DNA from 3 places in the Pseudoalteromonas sp. BZB3 genome. Region 1 is predicted to be linked to each of the others. Evidence: predicted binding sites of a transcription regulator. Region 1 holds the regulator's gene; each other region holds the start of a gene.
What was found. The regulator sigma-54, encoded in region 1, starts transcription at its own class of promoters, with help from an activator protein. The targets are predictions, from matches to a motif close to GTTGGCACGNNNNTNGNNT.
Positions count from the first base shown of each region.

Region 2: flgB (flagellar basal body rod protein FlgB) is a predicted target of sigma-54. The motif match lies at 2,142-2,160, and genes of this name have one in related genera.
Region 3: glnA (glutamate--ammonia ligase) is a predicted target of sigma-54. The motif match lies at 1,881-1,899, and genes of this name have one in related genera.

Region 1 is NZ_JBECOS010000001.1:388,423-395,375, forward strand. It holds gene lptC (LPS export ABC transporter periplasmic protein LptC) at 1-378, shown strand, start outside; gene lptA (lipopolysaccharide transport periplasmic protein LptA) at 368-892, shown strand; gene lptB (LPS export ABC transporter ATP-binding protein) at 895-1,620, shown strand; gene ABMY35_RS01685 (RNA polymerase factor sigma-54) at 1,668-3,188, shown strand; gene hpf (ribosome hibernation promoting factor) at 3,217-3,504, shown strand; gene ptsN (PTS IIA-like nitrogen regulatory protein PtsN) at 3,507-3,959, shown strand; gene rapZ (RNase adapter RapZ) at 3,977-4,825, shown strand; gene ABMY35_RS01705 (HPr family phosphocarrier protein) at 4,829-5,104, shown strand; gene mgtE (magnesium transporter) at 5,223-6,581, shown strand; gene pmbA (metalloprotease PmbA) at 6,640-6,953, opposite strand, start outside.
Region 2 is NZ_JBECOS010000014.1:17,544-22,279, forward strand. It holds gene flgA (flagellar basal body P-ring formation chaperone FlgA) at 1-106, opposite strand, end outside; gene ABMY35_RS15980 (chemotaxis protein CheV) at 247-1,179, shown strand; gene ABMY35_RS15985 (protein-glutamate O-methyltransferase CheR) at 1,197-2,030, shown strand; gene flgB (flagellar basal body rod protein FlgB) at 2,195-2,605, shown strand; gene flgC (flagellar basal body rod protein FlgC) at 2,608-3,042, shown strand; gene ABMY35_RS16000 (flagellar hook assembly protein FlgD) at 3,057-3,740, shown strand; gene flgE (flagellar hook protein FlgE) at 3,783-4,736, shown strand, end outside.
Region 3 is NZ_JBECOS010000007.1:35,740-40,475, reverse strand. It holds gene typA (translational GTPase TypA) at 1-1,398, opposite strand, end outside; gene glnA (glutamate--ammonia ligase) at 1,966-3,372, shown strand; gene ABMY35_RS05575 (DUF4124 domain-containing protein) at 3,576-4,109, shown strand; gene glnL (nitrogen regulation protein NR(II)) at 4,178-4,736, shown strand, end outside.

The DNA.
Region 1 (6,953 bases):
AATTATCTAGTCGAAGCGAATAAAATGGAGCTTTATCAGCAGCTCGGATTTAGCCATTTTACCTCGCCTACATTCACCCTGTTTAATGGCCCACAAAATTGGCAACTTTCGGCCAATGAAGCCACTTTATATGAAAATAATATGCTGATTTTAGAGGGAGATGTTAAAGCCCTAAATCTGACTGAAGGTGCTATGATAAGCCAAATCAGCGCAGACCATATTCAAGTAGATATAACTCAGCGCGCCATGCGCTCAGATCTACCCGTAGAAATTGTGGGTCCTCATTTAAATATAAAAGGACAAGGCCTCAATGCCGACCTCAATACTGAAATTATTGAGCTCATTAACCATACGCGAACCATTTATTATGACCAATAAACTACTTCTTTCACTGCTACTACTCGGCTTTTCAAACTTTGCTTTGGCTGAAACAGCACCTATGTCACAAGTATCAATTAAAGCAGGTAAGCAGCAAGCACAATTAAAGACAAACATTGGTATCTTTGAAGAAAATGTTGAAATCATTCATGGCAACCGTGAAATTTATGCAGACAGATTGGAAGTACATCAGCGTGAAGAACTCGGTGAAAACAAGCAGCTTTTAGTCGCAACAGGCAAACCAGCTCGTTTTATCGAAAAGCAACCGGATGGCACAGTATTAAGCGCCAGCGCAGAAGAAGTTAGGTATGACGTTGCCAATAGACTACTTACCATCAAAGGCAAAGCTGAAATAAGCCTGGGAGGTCAAAGTACAAAAGCTGAAGCGATTATTTATGACATCGAGAAGCAACTGATCAGTGCTGAGCGAAACGAACAAAATCAGCAACGTGTTCACACGGTATTGATACCAGAGAAAAAAGCATCAAAGTCTAACCCTGAACAAGGTCAATGAGCATGAGTGTGTTAACTGCCACAGCCCTAGCAAAAAGCTACAAAGGCCGCCAAGTCGTAAAAAATGTCAGCCTAAGTGTGGAAGCCGGAAGCATTGTTGGTCTTCTCGGTCCTAATGGCGCAGGTAAAACCACCAGTTTTTACATGATCGTTGGTCTTGTGCCTAGCGATAAAGGCAAAGTCACAATAGATGATGAAGATATCACTTTGCTACCTATGCACAGTAGAGCACGCATGGGCATTGGTTATCTGCCTCAAGAGTCCTCAATCTTCAGAAAGTTGACTGTTTATCAAAACTTAATGGCTATTTTAGAGACCCGTAAAGACCTCAATAAAGTACAAAGAGAGCAAACTTTAGACGACTTACTGGATGAGTTTAATATTCAACATATTCGGGACAGTCAGGGCATGGCTTTATCAGGTGGTGAGCGTCGCCGAGTTGAAATTGCTCGCGCTTTAGCCGCAAACCCTAAATTTATTCTTTTAGACGAGCCTTTTGCTGGCGTTGATCCGATTTCGGTGTTAGATATAAAGAAAATTGTTGAGCATTTAAAAAACCGCGGCATTGGTGTCCTCATTACAGATCACAATGTAAGAGAAACCCTTGATGTTTGTGAGAAAGCTTATATTGTTTCACATGGTGAATTAATCGCGTCAGGTACGCCTGAGTCAGTTTTAGCTGATCAAACCGTAAGAGACGTCTACCTAGGTGAACAATTCCGTCTATAGTTAAAGCAAGACATAATCCAAATAACAAAAAGGATTGTTAGAAATACATGAGGCAATCGCTACAGCTGCGCATGGGGCAGCAACTAACCATGACACCACAATTGCAACAAGCAATTCGCTTGCTGCAATTGAGCACACTTGATCTACAGCAAGAGATCCAAGAAGCGCTGGATAGCAACCCTTTACTCGAAGTAGATGAGTCGGAATTAGAGCCAAGTACTGATGGCAATGATTCAGACAAAGCGACCAAAGACACTGACTCTAGCGAGCAACTCTCTAATTCTACTGATGATGGTCACGGTGATGAACCGACCAGCGATTACGAACTCGATAGCGATGCAGCACTGAGTAAAGACACTGTCAGTGACGATCTCGCGATGGATGTGACATGGGACGAGTACATGAGTGCAGCACCGAGCACCAGTAGCGGCCCTATGCCTGAAGACGAAACGGTTTATCAGGGTGAGACCACTGAAACATTACACGAATATTTAATGTGGCAATTAGAACTCACGCCATTCAGCCCAACCGATAAAGCCATTGCCGTTGCCATTGTTGAAGCCGTTGATGACGCAGGCTTACTTACCGTCAGTACCGAAGAACTCTTAGAAAGCATCAATGAAGGTAATGACGAAGAATTAATTGAACTCGATGAAGTTGAGGCTGTATTAAAGCGTATTCAACTCTTTGACCCTATCGGTATTGCGGCTCGATCATTACAAGAATGCTTATGTATTCAACTTAACCAGTTTGAGGCTGATACGCCATTCATTAGCGAAACAAAAATGGTGTTAAGCGAGCATATTGATCTACTTGCTAGCCGTGATTACCGCACTATCATGAAAAAGACCAAGCTCAAAGAGCCTGAGTTAAAAGAAGTGATGACACTCATTCACAGCCTTAATCCTAAACCTGCCGCCAGCATTATTCGTGAAGAATCTGAGTATGTTATTCCTGATGTGTCGGTGAAAAAAGTAAAAGGTCGCTGGGTTGTTGAGCTAAACCCTGAATGTATGCCTAAAATTAGGGTTAATGATCATTATGCGGCAATGTCACGCTCAGTAAAATCAAGCACTGACAGCCAATTCATTCGCTCTCACCTACAAGAAGCAAAATGGTTTATTAAGAGCTTAGAAAGCCGTAATGACACTTTAATGAAAGTTACCAATTGCATTGTGCAACAACAACAGGCATTCTTTGAACATGGACCTGAGGCAATGAAGCCTATGGTTTTGAATGATGTTGCTGAGATGGTCGAGATGCACGAGTCTACCATTTCTCGTGTCACCACTCAGAAGTACATGCATACACCCCGTGGCATTTTTGAGTTGAAGTACTTCTTCTCAAGTCACGTAAGCACTGAAAACGGAGGTGAATGCTCATCGACTGCGATTAGAGCATTGATCAAAAAGCTAATTGCTGCAGAAAATACAGCTAAGCCATTGAGCGACAGCAAAATTGCAGATATATTGGCAGAACAGGGAATCAAAGTGGCACGTCGTACAATTGCAAAATACCGCGAGTCACTCTCTATTCCACCGTCAAATCAGCGTAAGAGCTTGATTTAAGACGTAAACCAAGAGAAGGAAAATGCTTATGCAACTAAATTTAACTGGTCGTCACGTAGAAATTACAGATTCATTAAGAGACTATGTAAACACGAAGTTTGCAAAGCTAGAAAGGCATTTTGATCACATTAATAACGTTCACGTGATCTTAGATGTTGAGAAGCTGGTACAAAAAGCCGAAGCTACCGTTCATTTAAATGGCGGTGAAATTTTCGCTTCAGATGAACACTCTGATATGTACGCAGCCATTGATAAACTCGTTGATAAACTCGATCGCCAAGTTATCAAACACAAAGAGAAATTAACTCGACACTAACCATGAAACTTAGCTCGATTATCAACAAGGACTGCAGTAAAGCTGCGGTCCTTTTTAATAGCAAAAAACGTGCGCTAGAGTACATCAGTGAATTAGCGAGCCAACACCTTCCAGAGCATAACGCCCACGAAATATTAGATGCATTCCTAACGCGGGAAAAACTAGGTAGCACAGGCATAGGCAAAGGTATTGCTATTCCTCATGGCCGCCTTACAGGCATTGATACTATTTTTGCCATTTTAGTGACTAATCAAAACGGTATTGATTTTGACGCAATAGATAACCGACCTGTCGATATTCTCTTGGCAATGCTTGTACCTGAAGGTAATAATGCAGAACATCTAAAGACCTTAGCTGAAATTGCTGATAAACTAAACAACAAAGAGTTTTGCAAGCAACTTCGTCATGCAAAAGACGATGAGGCACTCTATCAACTTATTGCACTTCAAGATTAATTAACAGAGAGGAATCCATGGAACTGATCATCATTAGTGGTCGCTCAGGGTCGGGCAAATCCGTTGCCTTAAGGGTATTGGAAGACCTAGGTTATTATTGTGTTGATAACATTCCAGTTAATCTCCTTCCCTCTTTGGTTAGAAGTGTTTCTGATAACTATGACAAAATAGCCGTCAGTATCGATGTTCGTAACCTGCCAAAAGAGCAACAAGAATTTAATGATATTCTTGAATACTTACCAGGCTTTGCAAATCCCACGCTGTTCTATTTAGATAGTGATGACCAAGCACTGATCAAACGCTTTTCAGAAACACGCCGATTGCATCCGCTTTCTTTAAATAACCTGCCGCTTGATTTAGCAATTAAAGAAGAAAAGAAATTACTCGATGTGTTAATCACACGAGCAGATGTGCTGCTCGATACGACAGATTTAAGTGTACACCAGCTAGCAGAAACCATTCGAGAGCAGATCCTTGGCAAAAAAGATAAGCAACTTATCATTACTTTCTTATCTTTTGGTTTTAAACATGGGATCCCTAAACAAGCCGATTATGTATTTGATGCGCGCTTTTTACCAAACCCGCATTGGGAGCCTGAACTAAAACCACTGACAGGTTTAGATCAACCAGTTAAAGATTATCTAGCAAGCCACAGCATAGTGCAAAAGTTCACGTGGCAGATCCAAACCTTTGTCCAGACTTGGTTACCTCATCTAGAGCGCAATAATCGCAGCTATTTAACCATTGCAATTGGTTGTACTGGCGGACAACACCGCTCTGTTTACCTAGCACAAACCATTGGTGAAAGCTTTGCTAAAACTCATAACAATGTGCAAATACGTCACCGCGAACAAGACGTAGACTAAAGCATGGTTAAGGCAGAAGATACTTTTCTAATCCAAAACAAGTGTGGTCTGCATGCACGCGCAGCCACAGTACTTGCACAATTAGCCCAACAGTTTGATGCGCAGATCACACTTTACCAAGATGACAAAGAAGCTCCTGGTGATAGTGTACTCGCTTTGCTCATGCTTGAAAGCAGTCATGGGAAGCAGCTTCGAGTTTGCTGTGAAGGTCCAGATGCCCAGCCTGCACTCACCGCCATTGGCGAGTTAATTGCACAAAAATTTCATGAAGATGAGTAACCAAGCACTTGGTAACTCTGCAAAAATTACGTTAAACTTAAGGCACTCTTTTTAGGCGCCCACAGTAACTGCCTAAACCTTTATTCTCGGTGCACACCACCTAATAAATGGATTGCCTATGCCAGAAGCCTTAGAACAAGACTATACGTTGCAACAATTACAACAAGTAACGCACGCAATAAACAATGGTCAGTTTGTTCAGGTTAGGCGTATTCTGGCTGAAACTCCCCCCTGCGACACCGCATTACTACTTGAATCTTCCCCGCACAAAGTGCGTACACAGCTATGGCAATTAGTTGACCCTGATATTCAAGGTGATGTACTCGAAGAGCTATCTGAAGACGTTCGTATTGGTATTATCAACCAAATGGATCCAGAGCTCATTGCAGCCGCAACTGAGGATATGGATGACGATGACTTAGGTGAAGTACTAAGAAGCTTACCTGATGACGTCTATCAAGACGTTGTCGGCGCAATGGACGCCCAAGATAGGGCAAGGGCAACCCAAGCGCTTTCTTATCAAGAGCGCTCTGCGGGTGCATTAATGAGCACAGATACGGTCACCATTAGGCCTGATGTGACGCTCGACGTGGTACTGCGTTATTTACGCCTACGAGGCGAGTTACCCGATGGCACCGACGATTTATATGTCGTCGATAAAGAAAACCAGTTTATCGGGGCGCTGCCTGTCGCAACCCTTTTAACGAACTCCCCCGATAAAGTGGTTGCAGAACTCATGGATGATGAGAAAGAAACTATTCCCGTTTCAATGGATGAAAGTGACGTGGCGCAACTCTTCGAACGTCATAACTGGATTTCAGCAGCGGTTGTTGATGATAACTTACAACTGCTTGGTCGAATCACCATTGATGACATCGTAGACGTTATTCGTGAAGACGCTGAACACAGCTTGTTAAGCATGGCGGGTCTAGATGATGAAGAAGATACCTTCGCACCGGTTTTGAAAAGTAGCCAGCGCCGCTCTATCTGGCTTGGCATTAACCTTTTAACGGCTTTGCTTGCCGCCTTTGTCGCCAGCTTTTTCGAAAGTACACTAGATATACTCCCTATTTTAGCGGTGCTTAATGGCATTGTACCTAGTATGGGTGGGGTGGCAGGTAGCCAAACCCTAACTTTAGTTATTCGTGGTATTGCCCTTGGCCATATCAACAACACCAACCAGAAGTTCTTGCTCGGTAAAGAGCTCGCCATCGGGGCACTAAATGGTGTGCTTTGGTCTCTGTTAATCGCAGGTGTTGTCGCCATATGGCAGTGGGATTTCGTACTTGGTGGCGTGATCGCCTTTGCTATGTTCATGAACTTACTTGCAGCCGGTATAGCCGGTGCCAGTATCCCCATCATCTTAAAGCGTATGAACATAGATCCAGCCCTTGCGGGCAGTGTGGTACTTACCACAGTCACAGATATTGTGGGTATCTTTGCCTTCTTAGGCACAGCGACCTGGTTCTTAGTTTAGACCCCTCCAAACACAAAAAAGCCCGCTCAATATCGCGGGCTTTTACTTTAATTAAGGCCTATTCCCCTGCGACCTGCATTGACTCAATTAATATCGACCCTGTTTGTACACTACCACGCGCTTCAATATCTCCACCAATGGCCTGCACATTCATGAACATGTCTTTTAGATTGCCAGCAATTGTGATTTCGCTCACCGGATATTGGAGCTCGCCCTGCTCAACCCAAAAACCTGCTGCGCCTCGAGAGTAGTCTCCTGTCACTGAATTCACACCTTGGCCCATTAATTCTGTCACTAACAACCCTGTGCCCATTTCCTTAAGAACAGCCTTTAGGTCATCGTGCGTCTGCTGCACTAACCAATTATGAATAC
Region 2 (4,736 bases), on a different contig from region 1:
CTAAGTTGGTGTTCGTATAAATTTGTGCTTGGCTCATGTAGCTGGCTAGAAAACAAGCCATTGCACAAAAAATCTCATATGATTTGGTTTTTTTTAACAAACTCATGATGTTTCGACTATGCTTATTTGGAGAAACAAGGTATAAAGATTTTGCGTGAAATACCATATTCCTTCAAGGTACTTCTATGATTAGTATCCTTTAAAGCGTATGATATTACCAAGATGACCGTTATGTAGGAGATTGAAATGGCAGGTGTTTTAGACTCTGTAAACCAGCGTACTCAGTTGGTTGGGCAAAACCGCCTAGAGTTGCTACTTTTTCGACTGAGAGGTCGTCAAAGATTTGGCATCAATGTATTTAAAGTTAGAGAAGTGCTTCAGTGTCCGCCCCTCACCAGTATGCCGAAATCAAATTCTTACATTCGCGGCGTTGCCCATATTCGTGGTCAAACTATTTCAGTTATCGACATGTCTTTAGCTGTGGGTGGTCCACCCATCGAAAACATTAAAGATTGCTTTATTATCATTGCTGAATATAACCGTTCTGTTCAGGGCTTCTTAGTTGGTGCGGTTGAAAGAATCGTTAACATGAACTGGGAAAAAATTATGCCGCCACCAGATGGTGCGGGTAGGTACTCCTATTTAACGGCAGTTACAGAAATTGAAAACGAACTAGTCGAGATACTAGACGTAGAAAAGATTCTCAACGAAATATGCCCTGTTAATACTGAAGTCAGCGAAGAAATAGTGTCTGATGGTGAAATGCAAAAAGACCTTGGTGAGCGAATTGTATTTATCGCAGATGACTCTGCAGTTGCAAGAAACCAAGTCAAGCGTGCTTTGGAGCCATTAGGTGTTCAAACAGAATTAGCAAAAAATGGTAAAGAAGCTTTAATTAGGCTAAAAGAGATTGCAGAAGTTGATTGTCAAAATGACATAACTGAGCGTGTAGGCCTGCTTATTTCAGATGTAGAAATGCCTGAAATGGATGGCTATACGTTAACTGCTGAAATTAAAGCAGATCCAAAATTAGCCCCTTTGCATGTAATCTTACACACTTCACTAAGTGGTGTGTTTAATCAGGCTATGATTGAAAAAGTTGGCGCTGATGATTTTATTGCAAAGTTTAACCCTGATGAATTAGCAACAGCGGTTAAAAAATGGGTTCATTGTGATTAGATAACGGCGGTAGTATCTTGGAAAATAAAAACCTTCAACAAGGCGAATATGACCAGTTCAGAACCTTCCTAGAGCAGCAATGTGGTATTGTTCTTGGAGATAACAAACTTTATTTGGTAAAAAGCCGTTTAGCTCCGTTGATGGCCCGCTTTGGGGTGGACTCTCTTTCTGCGCTTGTCGCTAAAACATTGAGTCCCCATGAACGTCAGCTAAGGGCTGCTGTTGTTGATGCCATGACCACAAATGAAACTCTCTGGTTTAGAGATACTTATCCTTTTGAGTTGTTAAAAAGTAAAATTTACCCAGAATTGAAAGACACCCGTAGGGGCTTAAAAATCTGGTCAGCGGCAAGCTCTTCAGGTCAGGAGCCATACTCTATTGCGATGGCGACACAGGAGTATCAATCTCAAAACCCTGGTGCACTGAAAATGGGTGTGCAAATTGTCGGGACTGACATATCAAATACCATGCTTGATATGTGTAAAAACGCAGAGTATGACTCATTGGCTTTGGCACGAGGGTTGTCAGTTGAACGTCGTCAAAAGTTTTTTCAAGACAGTGGTAACGGCATGGCGCGAGTTGTTGATCCAATAAAGAGAATGGTTAATTTTAGGCACCTTAACTTGCTCGATTCCTACTCTTTGATGGGGAAATTTGATGTTATCTTTTGCAGAAATGTACTGATTTACTTTTCGCCAGAAGTCAAAGCTAAGATTATTTCACAGTTCGCTCAGGCTCTGAACCCTAGAGGGTATTTGTTTTTAGGGGCATCCGAGTCGATGGCAGGGCTAAGTGATGAATTCGAAATGATCCGATGTAATCCAGGGATTATTTACCGTAAGAAAACATAATAAATACTAAGCGGCAACCTACTTGCCGCTTTTTTATATCTTAGTCATTTCTCCTCAAACCTTTCTATCTATACATTACCCTCCTAACCTATTGAAATAAAATGTTCTTATATTGGCTCGTTTATTGCTTATACTTCGTAGAGTCAAATTTTTGGAGTCGTGTCATGGCAATTAGTTTTGATAAAGCACTTGGGGTTCATCAGCATACTATGTTGATACGTTCACAACGTGCAGAGATGTTAGCAAGTAATATTGCGAACGCAGACACACCAGGATACAAAGCAAAAGATATCGACTTTGCACAGGCATTCAAAGCGGCAAAGTCGTCTCAGCAACGTGGCAACATGATGCAAAGAACAGACAGTAAACATCTACATGGCGGCAGCCAGTTAAATAGTAGTGTTGAGCTATTTCGTAATCCAAATCAAGCAGATACAGGTGATGGTAACTCAGTTGATATACAAGTGGAACGAAACTTGTATGTACAAAACGCATTAGAGTATCAGGCAAGTTTGCAATTTTTAACTGGCAAGTTTAAAGGGCTAAAGAAAGCCCTAGGTAGTCAAGGAGCATAACCATGAGCTTATATAATGTTTTCGATATAGCAGGCTCAGGAATGAGTGCTCAAAATATTCGATTGAATACCACAGCGAGTAATATTTCAAATGCCAATAGCATCAGTTCTAGCCAAGATAAAGTTTATCGAGCGCGACACCCTGTATTTGCAGCTGAACTGACCAAAGCGTCTGAGGCACATGATCCAAGCCAGCTAAATGCATCGGTAGGAGTGAAAGTGCTAGGCATCGTAGAGAGTGATAAGCCATTACAGGTTGAGTACAACCCTAATCACCCTAGTGCTGACAAAGACGGGTACATCTATAAACCAAATGTGAATGTAGTAGAAGAAATGGCAAACATGATCTCTGCTTCACGTTCGTACCAAACCAATGTCCAAGTTGCTGACGCAGCCAAGCAAATGCTCAGCAAAACTTTATTACTTGGTCAGCGCTAGTGGGAGTATAGCCGATGAGTAACGATATTAATGCCGCATCTTCATATATGGATTCGTTACGTTGGTCTGAGCAAAATAAAACAACGCAGAGCGATAAGAAAAACGATGCATTGACGCAAGAAGATTTCTTTTCGCTACTTACTCAGCAACTGTCTTATCAAGACCCGAGTAAACCTGCTGATAATGACCAAATGATTTCGCAGATGACGAATTTTACGATGGCCGAAGGTATTTCTGGTTTAAATGAAAAGTTTGACATGCTGTCAGCTTCAATGACCTCTAACTCTGCATTACAGGCATCTACGCTAGTCGGCAAAAAAGCGCTATTAGAATCGGATTCGATAGACTTTGGTGATGACCAATTAGCGAAAGGCTCGATCATTGCTCAAAGTCCAGTTGAGAAACTAACGGTCAGTATATTTGATGACAAAGGCCAACTAGTTCGTCAGATGGACATGGGGGCTCAAAAAGCTGGTGCGATCCGCTTTGAGTGGGATGGTAAAAACGGTGACGGAGAAACCATGCCTGCAGGTAATTACAAAATTAAGGCCGAGGGTAGTTTGAACGGTGAATACACCAGTTTACCTATGGCCACATTCAAAAACATTGACAGTGTTAACGTAAACGGTGCTAACGGCATCATTGTTAATACGAGCTCTGGCGCAGTGAAATTATCAGACGTCGCAGAGATAGCATAGAATTTAAGTACTTAAGTAAATTTAAGTGAAAGAGGTGAAAACATGAGTTTCAATATTGCATTAACAGGATTAGCTGCGGCACAAAAAGATTTAGATGTCACAGCAAACAACATTGCTAACGTTAACACGACAGGTTTCAAAGAGTCTCGTGCAGAATTTGCAGATGTATATGCATCTTCAGTATTTAGTTCAGGCAAAACTAAAAATGGTGACGGTGCTCAAACGACTATGGTTGCTCAGCAGTTTCACCAAGGCTCGCTTAAATTTACCCAAAATTCGTTAGATTTAGCGATTACGGGTGAAGGCTACTTTGCAATGAGTGAAGATATTTCTTCACAAGATTATACCTATACGCGTGCAGGTGCGTTTAAGCTTAATAAAGATAATTTCGTAACCGATGCCGCAGGTAATTACTTACAAGGCTTTCCGGTTGACCCTGGCACGGGTAATACAACATCACTGAGCCTGAGTACCGCATCTCCAATTCAAATTCCTGACGCGTCTGGTTCACCTCGTCACACGTCAAACATTTATAGTTCAATGAACTTAGATTCACGTGCTGGCGCACCATCAACTACAACGTTCGATCCAGGCGATAGTACAAGCTATAATTCATCAACATCAACGACCATTTATGATTCGTTAGGTGAGCCACATGTTGTACAGTTTTTCTTTGTTAAACAAGATCCAGCAGTTGCAAATAACTCTTGGCAAGTGTATGCAACAATGGATGAAATCCCCATTGATATCAATGGTGCTCAAACAGCGACAGGTGCACACACACCAATCGACACTTTACAATTTACAGCGGCAGGTTTGCCTGATGTAACAGCTCCAGCGACAACATTCCCTGATATTAATATTGCATCGACTGCGTCCACAGGTTTGACACGTCGACTAACAAATGGTGCACAGTTTCCAAATAATATTACAGTAAACTGGAGCGATGAAGGTAATACAGCGAATAAACTACCTACTCAGTATGCTAGCCGTTTT
Region 3 (4,736 bases), on a different contig from region 1:
CATTAGACCAGAACCAGACGTCAGCGTCATAAAGTCAGTTTGGAAACCGATAAGACCACGTGAAGGCATCATGAAGTCCATACGGATACGACCTTTGCCATCTGGTGCCATGTCAGTCATTTCTGCTTTACGAAGACCAAGTTGCTCCATGATAGAACCTTGGTGCTCTTCTTCAACGTCAACTGTTACTGTTTCGTACGGTTCTTCTAACTGACCATCTACTTCGCGAAGAATTACTTCTGGACGAGATACAGCTAGTTCGTAACCTTCACGACGCATGTTTTCGATTAGGATACCTAGGTGAAGTTCACCACGACCTGACACGCGGAAGCTATCTGGGTTATCTGTTTCTTCAACACGTAGTGCTACGTTGTGAACAAGCTCAGCTTGAAGACGTTCAAGGATATTACGTGAAGTTACGAATTTACCTTCTTGGCCAGAGAACGGAGACGTATTTACAGAGAACGTCATTGTTACTGTCGGTTCATCAACAGAAAGCGCTGGAAGTGCTTCAACTGCGTTTACATCACATACAGTATCAGAGATCTTAAGTTCACCTAGACCGGTAATTGCAATGATGTCGCCCGCTTGCGCTTCTTGTGCTTCGTGACGGTCAAGACCTAAGTAAGTCAGTACTTGGCCAACTTTACCGTTGCGAGTAGAACCGTCAGCACCAACAATTGTTACTTGTTGGTTTACTTTAACAGTACCACGCTTGATACGACCAACACCGATTACACCGATGTATGAGTTGTAGTCTAGCTGTGAAATCTGCATTTGGAATGCGCCTGCAGGATCTGCATCTGGCTTTTCTACTTGCTCAACGATCGCTTCAAACATTGGTTGCATGTTGTCTGAAGGCTCGTCTAGGTCAAGCGTTGCCCAACCGTTAATTGCTGAAGCGTAGATAACTTGGAAATCAAGCTGCTCGTCAGTTGCACCTAGGTTATCGAATAGATCGAATACTTGGTCCATTACCCAATCAGGGCGTGCACCTGGCTTGTCGATTTTGTTGATAACAACGATTGGCTTAAGACCTAGTGCGAATGCTTTTTGCGTTACGAAACGCGTTTGCGGCATTGGACCTTCTTGCGCATCAACTAGAAGTAATACTGAGTCAACCATTGAAAGAACACGTTCTACTTCACCACCGAAGTCAGCGTGTCCCGGAGTGTCTACGATGTTGATGTGGTAATCGTTCCACTCAATCGCGGTGTTTTTAGCTAGGATGGTAATACCACGCTCTTTTTCGATGTCGTTGGAATCCATCACGCGTTCTTCATTACCGCCACGTGTTTCTAACGTGCCCGATTGCTCTAGTAGCTTGTCTACTAGGGTCGTTTTACCGTGGTCAACGTGCGCGATAATCGCGATATTACGTAATTTTTCAATGCTCATGTTTATAACTCAGATAATTACTCGAAAGAGTGGGTTAATCCTATACACCAAATCGTGTAGCACAGCCCAAAATAGGCCGCTAGAATTTAAAAGGGACGTATTATCCCCTAATAACGCCATAGATGAAAGTTTATGCAGCATTATTTTTTCAACTGACGTCACTATTCGACGAATAAAGGGTCAATTCAGTATAGAAGCTGAAATAAACCACGCCATAAAAGCGCCTGCTTTAATACAATAATCTCAACAAAATACCTTTTATAAATGTGATTTAAATGACAATACAGCCATCCTGCTGCTTAATACAGCATGGAAATGAAATTAAAGCGTGTATTTTTGCAACTAAAAACTGGGCAAAAAAGCATCATGCACTATACTGGAGCTGCACCACAAGCGTGCATTTGCGGATCATGTTGGTGCACCACTAAGGTGCAACACAAATCAAATAACACAAAAAACCTTTAAATTCATTTAGATAAAAAACTGGCACAATACCCGCTTATAGCTGCGCAGTAATAACGAAAGTTATAGCAAAATAACTAACCCAACGAGTTTTGGAGGACACACATGTCTCATACAGTTTTACAATTTATCAAGGAAAACGACGTTAAGTTTGTTGACCTACGTTTCACTGACACTAAAGGTAAAGAACAACACGTTTCTATTCCTCATCACCAAGCTGACGAAGATTTTTTTGAAGATGGTAAAATGTTTGATGGTTCTTCAATCGCTGGTTGGAAAGGCATCAACGAATCAGACATGGTGCTAATGCCTGATGCTGACTCTGCAAAGTTAGACCCATTTGCAGAAGAAACAACACTCATCGTACGTTGTGATGTTGTTGAGCCATCAACACTTCAAGGTTACGAGCGCGACCCACGTTCTGTTGCTAAGCGCGCAGAAGAGTACATGCGTTCAACTGGTATCGCAGACACTGTTTTATTTGGTCCAGAACCAGAATTCTTCCTATTTGACGATGTTAAGTACAAAACTGACATGTCTGGTTCTATGTACAAAATTGATGCTCAAGAAGCATGTTGGAACTCTGACAAAGATTACGAAGGTGGTAACACGGGTCACCGTCCAGGCGTAAAAGGCGGTTACTTCCCAGTAGCACCGGTTGATTCTTCACAAGATTGGCGCTCTGCAACGTGTTTAGTTCTAGAAGAATTAGGCCAAGTTGTTGAAGCACACCACCACGAAGTAGCTACAGCGGGTCAAAACGAAATCGCAACTCGCTTTAATACCATGGTATTGAAGGCAGACGAAATTCAAGAAATGAAATACGTTATCCACAACATGGCGCACCTATATGGTAAAACGGCAACTTTCATGCCTAAGCCAATCGTAGGCGATAATGGTTCAGGCATGCACTGTCACCAATCACTAGGTAAAGATGGCCAGAACATCTTCGCTGGTGACAAGTACGGCGGTCTTTCTGAAGAAGCACTATACTACATCGGTGGTATCATTAAGCACGCTAAAGCAATCAACGCATTCGCTAACGCGTCTACTAACTCATACAAACGTTTAGTACCAGGCTTCGAAGCACCAGTAATGCTTGCATACTCTGCACGTAACCGCTCTGCTTCAATCCGTATTCCAGTTGTTCCTTCTGAGAAAGCACGTCGTATCGAAGTACGTTTCCCAGATCCAACAGCAAACCCTTACCTAGCGTTCTCAGCAATGCTTATGGCTGGTCTTGACGGTATCAAGAACAAGATCCACCCTGGCGATGCAATGGACAAAGATTTATATGACCTACCTGCAGAAGAAGCGGCTGAAATCCCAACAGTTGCAGCTTCACTAGAAGAAGCGCTTTCAGCACTTGATGCTGACCGTGAATTCCTTATCCAAGGTGGCGTATTCACTGATGACTTAATTGATGCATACATCAAACTTAAGTCACAAGAAGTGGAAAAACTGAACATGACGACTCACCCAGTTGAGTTCGAAATGTACTACAGCGTTTAATTGCTTAATTAGCAGTTAAATTCTAGAGGACATGACAACTCACACTACAAGTGACGAGTTTAAAATGCACTCAAGCGTGTAACTGACACGCACCTAAATCATATGTGTTCTCAAGCCCGCGAAAGCGGGCTTTTTTATGGTAAAGCAGTTCATAAACAACTAAAGTATTTATTGCATTGTGTGATAAGAGTTAGGGCAAAAAAATGAAATGGACGGTAAAAGGGTTATGTATTTTAATGACACTGATTTCGCTGCCAAGTGACGCTAAAATTTATCGTTGGAAAGATAAAAATGGCAATTGGGTCTACTCAGACACCCCCAGAAAAGGCGCGCAAGAAGTAAAGTTAAATAAGCCATTGGTCATGCCAAGTACCAGTACCAATACCAATACCAATACCAATACCAATGTTCTGCAATCATCAAACACCCAAAAGCAAATCTCTTATCAAGCAAATATCACTTCACCAAACCATGAGCAAACCATTAGAGAAAACACCGGTACCGTTTATGTCAGTGGACAAGTGCTGCCTAGGTTTCATAAAGGCTTTACCGTCCAGCTCTTCCATAACGGCAGTACTGTAGGTGCAAAGCAGTCTTCCACTTCATTTGTACTTAAATCACTCTCACGAGGTGAACATAAGATAAAAATGGCTGTTTTCAACCCTCAAGGCACACAAATTGTGACAAGCAAAGAGCACACATTTTACCTTCATAAAGCCAGTGTCAGTAATCGTTGATGCAAGTCAAATGTAGGCGTATGATAAAACGCACCAAATTGGTGCATAACAATGAAAGCTGATCCATCATGGTACACTCCTTAACGTCTTTTGCCGAAAACGTTTGGCAAAATCTATCAACTTGCATCTTAGTCATTGATGATGCTTACACTATTCAATTTGCCAACAATTCTTGTAGTGAACTGTTTGGCTTGGGCCTAAAACGCCTACTCAATCAACCCCTACTCAGTATTTTTAATCATCATAGTATCGACCTAGAAAAGCTCTCTCAATACGTGCTAGATGAAGGCGTTGATTGCCAGCAACACAGAGTAGACGTGGTGTTCATCGATAATCGCTCCGCCACACTGAACATTTATAGTCGCAAAATTGTGCATCAGCACCAAGCTTACATCTTGCTTGAATGTCGCAAAATTGATGACGAAGTAAAATTTGATCAAGCCTCTAAGCAAATGCACCAATATCATGCCGCACGCACACTGATCCGCGGTCTTGCCCATGAAATAAAAAATCCATTAGGTGGAATTCGTGGAGCGGCGCAATTATTGCAGTATGAGACTTGCCAGCAAGAGCGCGAGCAATGTGCACAACTGATCATAGAGCAAGCAGATAGACTGACTGAATTGG